Regions from separate parts of the Angustibacter speluncae genome, predicted to be linked through region 1. Evidence: riboswitches for the same ligand, from Rfam matches in the RefSeq annotation. Region 1 holds a riboswitch; the other holds the start of a gene.
The links. Region 1 has a riboswitch for S-adenosylmethionine ahead of ACYVKY_RS05940 (aminotransferase class V-fold PLP-dependent enzyme). Riboswitches for the same ligand answer to the same signal wherever they lie in the genome.
Positions count from the first base shown of each region.

Region 2: another riboswitch for S-adenosylmethionine. It lies ahead of ACYVKY_RS07610 (cysteine dioxygenase); the one in region 1 lies ahead of ACYVKY_RS05940 (aminotransferase class V-fold PLP-dependent enzyme).

Region 1 covers NZ_BAAHAF010000053.1:43,130-49,690, reverse strand. Annotated here, with positions in the region: gene ACYVKY_RS05970 (hypothetical protein) at 1-92, opposite strand, end outside; gene ACYVKY_RS05965 (hypothetical protein) at 82-267, shown strand; gene ACYVKY_RS05960 (response regulator) at 274-876, opposite strand; gene ACYVKY_RS05955 (sensor histidine kinase) at 960-2,348, opposite strand; gene ACYVKY_RS05950 (P-loop NTPase family protein) at 2,490-3,401, shown strand; gene ACYVKY_RS05945 (ABC transporter permease) at 3,398-4,219, shown strand; SAM riboswitch class IV at 4,326-4,439, shown strand; gene ACYVKY_RS05940 (aminotransferase class V-fold PLP-dependent enzyme) at 4,469-5,821, shown strand; gene ACYVKY_RS05935 (response regulator) at 5,838-6,530, opposite strand; gene ACYVKY_RS05930 (sensor histidine kinase) at 6,527-6,561, opposite strand, start outside.
Region 2 covers NZ_BAAHAF010000064.1:4,744-11,304, forward strand. Annotated here, with positions in the region: partial or broken gene ACYVKY_RS07595 (class I SAM-dependent methyltransferase) at 1-428, opposite strand, end outside; gene ACYVKY_RS07600 (PAC2 family protein) at 454-1,377, opposite strand; gene ACYVKY_RS07605 (rhodanese-like domain-containing protein) at 1,532-1,939, opposite strand; gene ACYVKY_RS07610 (cysteine dioxygenase) at 1,936-2,436, opposite strand; SAM riboswitch class I at 2,666-2,757, opposite strand; gene ACYVKY_RS07615 (hypothetical protein) at 2,811-3,488, opposite strand; gene ACYVKY_RS07620 (hypothetical protein) at 3,664-4,134, shown strand; tRNA gene ACYVKY_RS07625 (tRNA-Ser) at 4,181-4,268, shown strand; gene ACYVKY_RS07630 (FAD-binding domain-containing protein) at 4,336-5,526, shown strand; gene ACYVKY_RS07635 (class I SAM-dependent methyltransferase) at 5,504-6,346, opposite strand; gene ACYVKY_RS07640 (hypothetical protein) at 6,343-6,561, opposite strand, start outside.

The sequences.
Region 1 (6,561 bases):
TGCCCGGCGCCCTCGACGACCAGCAGGTCGACCGGGTTCGGCGCCAGGGCGAACAGCTCGTGCCCGGCCGAGGGCCTGGTCGTGCGCGCCATCGACGACGACGACCTGCGCCGGCACCGCCTCGCCACCACCGAGGCGGGCCGGCAGGTGCTGGGCGAGGCCCTGGACGCGCTGTCCGCCGAGTTCGCGGCGACCACGGCCAGGCTGGCCCCCGCCGACCGCGCCGAGCTGCTGCGGCTGCTGACCGAGCTCGACCGCGACGACTGACGTCGCTCAGTCGTGCAGCAGGCCGGCGTCGTGGGCGAGGATCGCCACCTGCACCCGGTTCGTCGCCTCCAGCTTGAGCAGCAGCCGCGACACGTGCGCCTTCACCGTCGCCTCGGACAGGAACAGCGTGCGGCCGATCTCGGCGTTCGACAGGCCGCTGCCGACGGCGACCAGCACCTCGCGCTCGCGGTCGGTGAGCACCTGCAGCCGGGTCAGCGCCCGCTGCCGGCGTCCCTGCGCGCCCTCGGTCGCGTAGTGCCCGATGAGGGTGCGCGTGACGCCGGGCGACAGCATCGCGTCGCCGGCGGCGACGACCTTGACGGCCGAGACGAGCTCGCGCGGCGGCGTGTCCTTGAGCAGGAACCCGCTGGCTCCCGCCTCCAGCGCGCGGAAGACGTAGTCGTCGAGGTCGAAGGTGGTGAGCACCAGCACCTTCGGCGCGGGGTCGAGCGCGGTGATGCGGGCGGTCGCGGCGAGGCCGTCGACCTTCGGCATCCGGATGTCCATGAGCACGACGTCCGGGCGCGAGGCGTGCACCGCGTCGACCGCCTGCGCGCCGTCGACCGCCTCGGCGACCACCTCGAGCGCGGGGTCGGACGACAGGATCATCGACAGCCCGGCGCGCACCAGCGGGTCGTCGTCGACCAGCAGCACGCGCAGGGTGCGCGCCTCGGCGCCGGTACCGGCGGTCGTCACGGGCGGTCCTCCTCGGGGACGGGTGCGTCGGGCGCCTCGGGTGCGTCCGGGTCGTCGGGCACGGCCGCGTCGACGGGGAGCAGCGGCGGGGCGAGCGTGGCCAGCCTGCCCGGTGCGGGCGACCCGGCCGGTCCCGGGGGTGGCCACGGCGCGGGCGCACCGGCGGGCACCGGTGCGGGCGCCGGCCCGGGCGGGAGCGCGGGCCAGGGGAGCCAGGCCCGGACGCGGAAGCCGTCCGGCGTCGGGCCCGCGTGCACCTGGCCGCCGGCGAGCCGGACCCGCTCGGCGAGGCCGTCCAGGCCGGTGCCCGTGCCGGGCAGCAGCGGCTCGACCGTCGAGCCGACCGGACGCGGGTTCGCGACCTCGATGTCGATCCGCCCGCCGGGACGTCCGCGCACGAGCACCGCGGCGCTCACGCCGTGCGCGTGCTTGTGCACGTTGGTCAGGGCCTCCTGGACCACGCGGTAGACGGTGCGGCCGAGCTGGTCGGGCACCGGCGCGTCCGGCACGTCCCAGTCGAGCCGGACGGGCACGCCGGACGAGCGCGAGGCCTCGACGAGCGCGCGGACGTCGGCGAGGCCGGGCTGCGGGGTGAGGTCCTCGGCGACGGCGAGCGGCGTGGTGCGGGCGGTGGTGACCAGGTCGTCGCCCTCGGTACCGCGCAGGACGCCGAGCACGCCGCGCAGGTCGTCCAGGGCCTGCCGGGCGGTCGTGCGAATGAGCCCGGCGACGCGCTCGACCTCCGCGGGGCCGGCGCCGGAGTTCACCTCGAGGCCGCCGGCCTGCAGCGTCACCAGCGAGATCTTGTGCGCCAGCACGTCGTGCATCTCCTGCGCGATCCGCGACCGCTCGGCCAGCCGGGCCTGGTTGCTGCGCATCGCCTGCTCCGACTCGGCCCGTTCGGCCCGCTCGCGCAGGCTCACCAGCAGCGCGCGGCGGCTGCCGATGTAGGCGCCGCCCGCGACGGCGAACCCGTACATGGGGCTCGCGAGCAGCACGCCCCCGAGCGGGTCGATCATGATGAACGTCGACGACACGACGCTGCCCGCCCAAGCGCCGAAGGCCACGACGACGAGCCAGCGGTCGCGACGCTGGATCGCCAGCGCGAACAGGGCGAGCCACGCCGCGGCGTAGGTGAAGGCCAGCAGGCAGCCCACGGCCGCGATCGCGGCGATCGGCAGCGCCCAGGTGCGGCGGCGCACGAGCAGCAGGGTGAGCGCGGCGTTGCCGAGGGCGGCGGCGACCCCGGGCACCGTGCCGCCGACCGAGCCGGCGTAGCCGGTGATCAGCCCCGCGCCCACCAGCCCGAGGACGACGTACGCCGTCGTCGACAGCGGGCCCGAGCTGCGTGTCCACAGGGCGCGGGCGCGGTCGGTGAGCGTCACCGCAGCAGCGTAGGCACCGCGGCCGCCGCCGGTCGTCCACCGCACGTCGGTCCGACCGGCGCGCGGGCACCGACTTTCGTCTGCCCGGGAGCAGACCGCGGACCGACGCGCGGGGCCGGGTGCGCGCAGCAGGCTCGTCGCATGATCTCGATCGAGCGCCTGACCAAGCGCTACGGCCGCACCCTCGCCGTCGACGACGTGAGCTTCGCGTGCGCACCGGGCACGGTCACCGGCTTCCTCGGCCCGAACGGGGCGGGCAAGTCCACCACGCTGCGGGTGCTCGCCGGCCTGACCCGGGCGACGTCCGGGCGGGCGACGGTCGGCGGGGCGGCGTTCCGCGAGCTGCGCAACCCCGGCCGCGTGGTCGGCACCGTGCTCGACGCCACCGCCCACCACCCCGGCCGCACCGGCCGCGAGACGCTGATGCTGGCCGCCATCGCCACCGGGGTCCCCACGTCGCGGGTCGGCGAGATGCTCGACCGCGTCGGGCTGCACGCCGCCGCCGGCCGCCGGGTCGGCGACTACTCGCTGGGGATGCGGCAGCGGCTCGGGATCGCCCAGGCGCTGATCGGCGACCCGCACGTCCTGGTGCTCGACGAGCCGGCCAACGGCCTCGACCCCGAGGGCATCCGCTGGATGCGCGGGCTGCTGCGCGGCTTCGCCGACGCGGGCGGCACGGTGCTGCTGTCGAGCCACCTGCTGGCCGAGGTGCAGGCGACCGTCGACCGGCTCGTCGTCGTCGCGGGCGGCCGGGTGGTCGCCGACGGCGCGCTCGACGAGGTGCTCCGTCCGCCGTCCGGCGTGCTGGTGCGCGGTCTCGACCACGACGCGCTCGTCGCGGCGCTGGTCGCGGGCGGGCTCGGGGTCTCGCCGCACGGCGACCTCGCCCGGGTCGAGGCCGACGCCGAGCAGGTGGGACGCGTGGCGCTCGCCGCCGGCCAGGCCGTGCTCGAGCTGCGGGCCGACGACACCCGGCTCGAGGAGCTGTTCCTCGACCTCACCTCGGCGTCCACTCCGCTCCCGGCGCGGGCACGGGTGGCGGTGGCGGCGTGACCGGTCCGCCCGAGACGCTCGAGTTCCTCGAGGTCGAGCCCGGTCTGCGGCCCCTCGCGCGCGCCATGGCGGTGCGGGGACCGTCCTGGTGGACGGTGCTGCGGCTCGAGCTGCGCAAGGCGGTCGACACCCGCGCGAGCCGCGCCGTGCTGCTGGCGGTGCTGCTGCTCGCCGTCGGCGCGCTCGCCTACGAGCTCACCGACGCCCGGTCCGCGGCGGCCGCCGACCCGGGCGCGGTGTCGTTCCCGGCGTACCTCGCCCGCGCGTTCGACGGGGTCGCGCTGCTGCTGCCCGTGGTCGGGGTGCTGGCGACCACCAGCGAGTGGACGCAGCGCACCGCGCTGTCGACGTTCACGCTGGTGCCCCGGCGCGGGCGGGTGCTGGCGGCCGAGGTCGTCGCGGCGCTGCTCGTGGCTCTGGCGGCCTCGCTCGTCACCGCGGTCCTCGCGGTCGGCGGTGCCGTCCTGGGTGCGTGGTGGGCGGGGGTGCCCGCCTCCTTCGACGGTGCGACCGACGCCGTCCTCGGCGAGCTCACCACGACGCTGCTGCTGACGCTCACCGCCGCCGGGCTGGGGGCGCTGCTCGGCGCCACGGTGCCCGCGCTCGTCGCGTTCCTCGTGCTCCCGCTCGCGGTCGCGCTGGCCGCGCCGCGGGTGCTGGGCGAGGCCGCGCCGTGGGTCGACCTGCACGGCGCACTCGTCGACCTGGCGGCGCGCTCGGGGACGTCGTGGCCGCAGGTGGGGACGGCAGTGGCGCTCTGGGTGGCGCTGCCGCTCGCGGCGGGCGCCGTGCGCTCCCTGCGGCGGGAGGTCTCCTGACCACCTGACCGCGGGATCGGGGGGAGCCCCGGCGACGGGTCCGGATCGTGGGACGTCACGTCCGCGCGCTGGACACGTCGCCGGGGCTCGGTCATCGTGGACGCCAGGTCAAGAGCGCCAGCGACAAGCCCCGGCTCGCTGGCCGGCAACCCTCCTCCGCGGTGGGGTGCCCCGGGTGACGACCAGGCCGTGGCCCGACCGGGTCCGGCAAGTGCGGACCCGTTGCGGTCCCGGACCCGAGGACCAGCGATGACCACCACCCCCCTCGCCCAGCGCTCCTTCGTCGCACCGCTGCTGCCCGTCGTGGGCGCCGCCACCGACGTCCCGCTCGCCACCGGCGGCACCGCCGCCTACGCCAACCTCGACTACGCGGCCAGCGCCCCCGCGCTCGTCGCGGTGCAGGAGCGGGTCGAGCAGGCCCTGCCCTACTACTCGTCCGTGCACCGCGGCGCCGGCTGGCTGTCGCAGGTGAGCACCCGCGCGTACGAGGCCTCCCGCCGCCGCATCGGCCGCTTCCTCGGTGCCCGCGACGACGACGTCGTCGTGCTCACCCGCAACACCACCGACGCGCTCAACCTGCTCGCCACCGCGGTGCCGACCGGTGCCGGCGACGTGCTCGTGCTCGAGATCGAGCACCACGCGAACCTGCTGCCGTGGCTGCGGCTGCCGCACCGGGTGCTCGCCCCGTCCGGCACGCTCGAGCGCACCCTCGACGCGGTCGAGGACGCGCTGCGGGCGCACCCCACCGCGCTGCTCGCCGTCACCGGCGCCTCGAACGTCACCGGCGAGGAGCTGCCGGTCGCGCGGCTGGCCGCCCTCGCCCACACCTACGGTGCGCGCATCGTGGTCGACGCCGCCCAGCTCGCCCCGCACCGCCGGGTCGACCTCGAGGGCTCCGACCTCGACTACGTGGCGCTCTCGGGCCACAAGCTCTACGCGCCGTACGGCGCCGGCGTCCTCGTCGGCCGACGCGACTGGCTCGACGCGGCCGAGCCGTACCTGGCCGGCGGCGGCGCGGTCCACGAGGTCGCGCTGGCCGAGGTGCGCTGGGCGCCGGCTCCCGCGCGGCACGAGGCGGGGACGCCGAACGTCCTGGGTGCGGTCGCGCTCGCGGCTGCGTGCGACGCGGTCGCCACGCTGCCCGAGGGTGCGCTCGAGGTGCACGAGGAGACGCTGCGCTCCCGCCTGGTCGAGGGGCTCGTGCAGGTCGACGGCGTTCGCGTGCAGCGCATCTGGGACGACACCCCGTCGACGATCGGCGTGGTGACGTTCACCGTCGCCGGCTACGACGCCGGTCTGGTCGCCGCGGTGCTGAGCGCCGAGCACGGCGTCGGCGTGCGCGACGGCAAGTTCTGCGCGCACCCGCTGCTGGCGCGGCTCGGTCTCGACGACGGCGCCGTCCGGGCGAGCATCGGGGTGGGCACCTGCTCCGACGACGTCGACCGGTTGCTGGCCGGCGTGCGCGCCCTGGTCGCCGACGGCCCGCGGCTCGCGTACGAGCTCGTCGAGGGCCGGTGGGCGCCGGTCGGCGACCCCCGCGCGCTGCCCGCGTGGCTCGACGACGAGGGCCACGGCTCGGCGTCGCCCTGTCAGAGCGCCTGAGCCGCAACGGCTCTCGTCAGTCCGCACCCGCTGCCGGCTCGGGGGGCAGCGTGTGCGCGGCGATCGCGAGCTGGGTGCGGTTGGTCAGCCCGAGCCGGGTGAGCATCGCGGACACGTCGGCCTTGACGGTGCCGCTCGAGACGTAGAGCTCGGCGGCGATCTCGGCGTTGGTGAGGCCGCGCGCGACCGAGCGGGCCACCAGCAGCTCGCGCTCGGACAGCGCGGAGGCTTCGAGGGCCGGCTCGGGAACCGTTGCCGCAGAACCGGTCCCGACGTGCGCGACCAGAGCGCGCAGCGCGCTCGGGCTGAAGGCGGGCTCGCCGCTCGCGGCCGCGCGGACCGCGTCGACGATCCGGTCGGGCGGGGAGTGCTTCAGCAGGAAGCCGACCGCCCCCGCCCGCACGGCCTCGAGCACGCTCGCGTCGGACTCGAACGTCGTGAGCACGATCGCGGCCGGCCGCTCGTGCGGTTCCACCTGCGCGAGCCGGCGAATCGCCTCGATGCCGTCGACGACGGGCATCCGCACGTCGACGAGCAGCACGTCCGGCCGGTGCGCGCGGACGAGGTCGGGCACCTGCTCGCCGTCCCCGGCCTCGCCGACCACCTCCACGCCCTCGGCGCCCGCCAGCAGCAGCCGCAGGGCGCGGCGCACGAGCGGGTCGTCGTCGACGAGGGCGACCGAGACCGGTCCGGTGGCAACGGGTGTCACGTCCGCCACGGCAGCTCGACCTCCAGCGTGA
Region 2 (6,561 bases), on a different contig from region 1:
CGGACGACGCGGTGCAGCTCGGCGAGCGCGGCGTCGACCGCCTCGTCCGGCACGTGCTGCAGCACGTACCAGCAGACCGCGCCGTCGACGGACGCGTCGGCGAGCGGGAGGGCGTGCAGCGCCGCGGCGGCGAGGGCGGCGGCGGGGTCGCGGCGGCGGGCGACGCGGAGCATGCCCGGCGCCAGGTCGGTGGCCACCACGCGCAGCCCGAGCCGGTGGAGCCGCCGCGTCACCTCGCCCGTGCCGCAACCGGTCTCGACGACGGTCGTGCCCGGGCCGACCAGCTCGACGAAGGCGGCGAGCAGGGCCTTCTCGAGCGGCAGCCGGTCGAAGGCGCCCTCGAGCAGCCGGTCGTAGTCGACGGCCACGACGTCGTAGGAGCGGCGGGCGGCGGCGACCCAGTCGTCGGGCACACCGTCGTCAGGCACCCGCCGACCCTACGGCCGGGCGGGGTCAGTCCCCGAGGTGCTTGAGGAAGTCCTCGACCTCGGCGGCGATCTCGTCGCCGCCCGGCAGCTCGTCGTCCGGGAGCGTCGGCGCGAGCAGACCCGGGCCCGCCAGGGTGCGACCGGCGACCACGGCGTCGTACGTGCGCTCGAGCCCCTCGACCGCCTGCAGCGTCTGCGGCGAGTCGGCCACCTGGGCGTCGACCTGCTGCAGCACCTGCACGCCCGAGGCCCGCAGCGCGTCGGTGGGCAGGTCGAGGCCGGCGCTCGAGGCGAGCGCGTCGACCAGCGCGACCGCCGCGGGCGGGAACTCCGCCTCGGCGAGGTAGTGCGGCACGTGCGCGGTGTAACCGACGGCCTGGCGGCCGGCCTGCGCCAGCCGCAGCTCGAGCAGCGCCCCGACGTGACCGGGCACCTCGACGTCGCCGACCCAGCGCGGGCGCCCGGCGATCAGCTCGCGGTCGCTGGCGTGGGCGGTGATCCCGACCGGACGGGTGTGCGGCGCGGCCCACGGGATGCCGTGGACGCCGACGACGAGGCCGACACCGAGCCGGTCGGCCAGGCCGATCACGGCGCTGGTGAACCGCTCCCACTGCAGGTCGGGCTCGGGGCCGTCGAGGAGGTAGAACTCGCGGCCCTGCTCGTCGCGGACGGCGTGCACCACGAGGTGGTGCTGCTCGACGTCGGTGAACCGGTCCTGCCGGAACACCATCCGCGGTCGGCGACTGCGGTAGTCGACCAGCTGGTCGACGTCGAAGCGGGCGACCTCGCGGGTCTCGAGCTCGGAGAGCAGGTGCTGGACGACGAGCCGGGACGCGCCGCCGGCGTCGACGAACCCGTGCAGGGCGTGCACCAGCGCGGGACGCGGGTGCGCCGCGGTGTCGATGACGGCGTCGGTGTCGAGGTCGTAGAGCGTGGTGGGGTCGAGCATGGGTCTCCTCGTCTCGTTCTGCCTGCTCAACGTCGGCGGGGCGAGGAGGATTCCGCGACCTCGCGCCCGGGCCGGGACGCAGCGGGCGTCCCGGCCCGGGCGCGGTGCGTCGACCGGTGCCCAGCCGGTCGGCGCCCCCGGGACCGTGGTGCGCTCAGGGTCCGGGGGAGACGGGGAGGCCGGCCTCGCGCCAGGCCAGGAAGCCGCCGACCACGTCGGTGGCGCGGCGCAGCCCGATGGCCTGCAGCGAGGCGGCGGCGAGGCTGGACGCGTAGCCCTGCGAGCAGAGCACGACCACCACGTCGTCGTAGTCGGGCGCGTCGAGGATGCGGGCGTCGCCCACCGGGTCGAGCCGCCACTCCAGGACGTTCCGCTCGATCACCAGGGCGCCCGGGACGAGCCCCTCGGCGGCGCGCTGGGCGGCCGGGCGGATGTCGACGAGCAGCGCGCCCGCCCGCTGGGCGGCGCGCGCCTCGGCGGGGGTGAGCCGGTCGAGGCCGCTGCGGGCCTCGCCGAGGAGCAGGTCGATCGGCGCCAGCGGCGCCACGGGCTGCGCGCTCACCGGTCCTGCTCCGGCTCGTCGGTGCGCACCGTGCGCTCCGGGGTGATCCGGCCGCCCGCCCACGAGTAGTAGGTCATCTCGGTGAGCGAGGGGGAGTACGCGTGGATGCTGACCGCCGGCTCGGCCAGCTCGTTGCGCACGTCGTGCACCTGGCCCGGCTCGACGGTGGCGACGACGCCCGGCGTGAACTTGCGCGGACGCAGCCGTCCGGTCGAGTCGGGACGGATCTCGTGCAGCGCGCCCTGCACGACGGTGAACGCCGCGCCGGAGCGGCCGTGGTCGTGCAGGTCGGTGCCCTGGAACGTCAGCCAGGTCAGCACCCAGACGTCGACGCCGGGCGGGGCGTCGAGCCGGGTCCAGCAGCGCTCGCGTCCGTCGAACCGGACGGCGGGGCGCCACAGCGCGGGGCTGGCGGCGATGTCGGCGACCAGGCGGGCCAGGTCGACCTGCTGGTGCGGGTGGGTGAGCGTGGGGGCGTGCGTGGTGAGCGTGGACACGAGAAGACCTCTCGGGCAGCGCACCTCGTCGGGTGCGCGAGTTCTGGGGACGCGTCTGCGCCGGCCGCGGGGGCGCGGCGCAGGGATGCCGTGCGGGGCGAGGGGGTCGCCGCAGGGGCGGCGGGCGAGCAGGTCAGCGACAGGCGCGACGACAGCTCGCGCCGCTACAGCGCGCGTCGGTCGAGAGGTGCAGCGTGGTGGGTCGCGAGGTGGTGCTCATGGTGGTGGACCTCCATCGGTCCTGGCGGTAGCACCCTCACCCGGGTGGGCGGGTTGCTGCGACGTCGACGAGCCAGGTCTCTCGGCCGCTCTGGATGGGCACGACCAGCGTGCGTCCGCGTCCCGGATCGCGGCAACCGCGTCCCAGATGCTGGTCAGCAGCCGAGCAGGTGCTGCGCGCGCAGCGAGGCGAGCAGGTCCGCCCCGGGGGCCGCCGCGGAGTAGCCGCGGAAGTCGCGGGTGCCGCCGAGGGTCGCGTACGCGAACACCTCCGCGTGGTCCTCGGTGCCGGAGAACGCCGACAGCGTCGACGGGTACCAGCTCGTCCCGAGGCCGCGCTCGCGCTGGTACGCGCGGCGCTCGCCGCCGTCGAGGCAGGTCTCGGACACGGCGTGCCCGATCTCGTGGGCGAGCGTGCGCAGCACGTCGTAGTCGTCGTGCGAGTCGCGCACGTAGACCACGATGAGCCGCTGGTCCGGGTAGGTGATGCCGCGCAGGCCGCCGCGTCCGGGCGCGAAGTCGACGCGGTAGCCGTAGGTCGCGGCGTCGACGCCGAGGGAGCGCAGGGTGGCGGTCGCGCGGGCCCCCATGACCTCCCAGCGCGGCCCGTCCGGCTGCACCACCGCCGCGACCGGGCTCGTGACGGGCACCGGTGCGGCCTCGGCGGGCGCGACGACCACCGGGGCATCGGACGGCGCCGGCGCGCTCGGGGGCTCCACCGGTGCGACCGGCTCCGCGGCCGACGCGGGGGTCGTCCAGGCCCCGAGCGACAGCAGCGTCGCGAGCAGGAGCAGACCCGCGCGGGCGCGCGGGTGGGCCGGACGGGTGAGCACCCTGGAGTTTCGGTCGGCTGCCCGCAGACTTGCCCATCGGGGGTGCGCTTCCACCCGGGCGGCTCACCCTCCGTCACCGACGGTGACGGTGCGTGAGGGTCTTTGTCCGCCTTCGACCCGTCGTGCGCGGCACGTCGGGGTGGTCGAGGTCGTGCTGGTTCGTCGGAGGTCGTGCGTGAGGTCGGTCGGCACCCGGGCCGCGGCCGTGGCCCTGCTGGGGCTCGGCGCGCTGGCCGGCTGCGCGGACGGGGTGCGGGTCGATGCCGCCCACCCGCCCGTCCTGGCCGTGCAGGCCGCCTCCGGCGGGGTCGACGTCGTGCCGTGGTCGTGGTGCTTCTCCGACCCCGACGGACCGGGCGCCTGCGCCGACGGTGCGCCGCCGGCCGAGCCGCCGCAGCTCGGCGCCGGCCCGGCGATGCCGTTCGGCTTCCCGCTCGAGGACTGGTCGTTCACCGCGACCAGCGAGCCCGTCGGCACCGGCTGCGTGGTGGGCCGCACCGTCACCGCGGTGGGCGACCGGTACGCCGTCGACCTCGCCGGGGTCACCGGCGTGCAGGACGTGACCGTCGTCGGCTGGGGCGAGCAGGGCGACCTGTCCGTCACGGTGCGGTGGGACACCGGCGTCCCCGGCGACGGCGGCTGCTGACGACGCGGTCCCCGGCCGCGCGCCGCTCTGCGAGACTGGCCCTCCAGGAGGGCTCGCGTAGTGGCCGAGCGCGGCGGTCTTGAAAACCGCTAGGCGGTACCCCCGTCTCGTGGGTTCGAATCCCACGCCCTCCGCCGGTCGGGGTGCGACGGCACAGGTCCGCGAGTGGCCGGGCGCCCGAGGGCGACGGACGATGGCGGGGTGCCGACGCTGCCCGCGATCCCGTCCGACCGCGAGGACGTGGTCGCCTGGGTGCGCGAGCACCTGGGGCACCTGACCTGCGACGACCCGACCGCCTCGCCGGTGCGCGGCGGGCAGGCAGCGGCCGACGCCGCGCTCGCCGCCCTCGACGTCACCGGCTACGCGCGCCGCCGCAGCACCGTGCTGCCCGAGCGCGCCCGCGGGGCCACCGGGCTGTCGCCCTACGTCCGGCACGGCCTGCTGCAGCTGCCGACCGTCTGGGAGGCCGTGGCCGACGCACCGCCCCGCGACCGGGCGAGGTTCCGCGACGAGCTGCTGTGGCAGGAGTACGCACGGCACGTCTACGCCCGGCTCGGGCGCGACCTGCGCCGTCCGCTGCGGTACGCGCCGCCCGTGCCCGTCCGGCGCTGGGAGGGCGAGCCGTGGCGGCAGGACATGGCGTGCGTGCGGGCGAGCACCGACGAGCTGCACGAGCGCGGGTGGGTCGTGAACCAGGCGCGGATGTGGCTGGCGTCCCAGCACGTGGTGCGCGCGGGCGGGCACCTGCTCGAGGGCGCCGAGGAGATGTACCGGCACCTGCTCGACGGCTCGCCCGCCGCGAACCTGCTGGGCTGGCAGTGGACCGCGGGCAGCGCCACCGGCAAGCCGTACGGGTTCAGCCGCTGGCAGGTCGAGAAGCGGGCGCCCCAGCTGTGCCGCTCGTGCCCCTTGGCGTCGGCCTGCCCGATCGAGCACTGGCCGCAGGCCTCGCGCGGAGCGCCCGCCGAGGTGTCGCCGCGCCTGGGCGGCGGCCCGACCGATGCGGGTCCGACCCGTCCCGAGGTGGTGGGGCAGCCGGAGGCGGTCTGGTTGACCGCCGAGTCGCTCGGCACCGACGACCCCGCGCTGGTCGCGCACCCCGACCTGCCCGCCGTGTTCGTCCTCGACGAGCCGCTGCTCGCCCGGCTGCGGCTGTCCGGCAAGCGGCTGGTGTTCCTCGCCGAGACGCTGGGCGAGCTCGGCGCCGAGGTGCGGCTCGGCGACCCGGTGCAGGAGCTGGCCGGACGCCCGCTCGCCGCCACCTGGGCGCCGGTGCCGGGGTGGAAGCGGCGAGCCGCCGGGCTCGACCTGGTGGCGCTGCACCCGTGGCCGTGGCTGCGGCGCCCCGGGTCCGGCTCGCTGCGCTCGTTCAGCGCGTGGGTGCGTCGCTGAGCCAGACGTCCAGGGCGACCGGCGTCGGCTGCTCGGCGAACCGGCCACCCGGCGCGACGGTGCGCAGCAGCGCCCGCAGGTCGGCCTCGAAGTCGCCGAGCCGGTCGCCGAACAGGTGCGGCGCGGCCCACGACAGCGACAGCACCGCCGACACGACCTCGTCCTCGCTGCGCGGGAGCGGCCCGCGGTCGTCCGGGACGGGGAACCGCCGCGGGCCGTCGAACCCGGCCCGCCGCAGGATCGCCGCCTCGTCGCCCGGCGTGCCCGCGGGCAGCACCGACGCCCCCGCCCGCCGCTCGTCGCCGAGGTAGGAGCGCACCAGCGCGGCGACCTCGTCGTGCGGGGGCGCGGGACGTCCGTCGCCGGGCGGGTCGCCGCGGTGCGTCGTGGCCTGGACGTGGACGAGCGCACCGCCGGGCTCGAGCCGCTCGCGGATCCACGCCGCCACCCGCGGCCGGTCGAACCAGTGGAACGACTGCGCCACGACCACCGCGCGGAAGGTGCCCACGTCGTCCGGGACGTCCTCGGCGCGGCCCACCAGCCAGCGCACGCCGGCGACGCCGGCCCGGTCGGCGACCTGCTGCGCCGTCGCGACCATGCCGGGGTCGGCGTCGACGGCGACCACCTCGGCGAACAGCAGCGCCAGCGGGACGGTGACCGCACCCGGACCGCAGCCGAGGTCGAGCAGGCGACCGGTGCCGTCGAGGCCGAGCGCGTCGCGCAGCGTCGGCGCGAGCGTGGGCGGGTACGGCATCCGCCCGGCGAGGTAGTGGGACGCCGCGCCGGCGTACAGCGACGGGTCCCACCGCCAGCCGCTCACGACGGCGGGCGCGGGGTCAGGCGGGGGATCTCCACCCACCCACCCTGGCAGCGGCGACCGACGACCGCGCGAGCTCCCAGGCGGCCGAAACGGCGGACTGTCGCTCGCGGACCCGGCAGCGGCGCTCCTCGAGCGCGGTGAGGACGGCGTGCCGGTGGGCGGCCCGGCGGGAGCTCGACCAGGTAGTGCCGCCAGACCGGGCTCTGCCAGTCGAA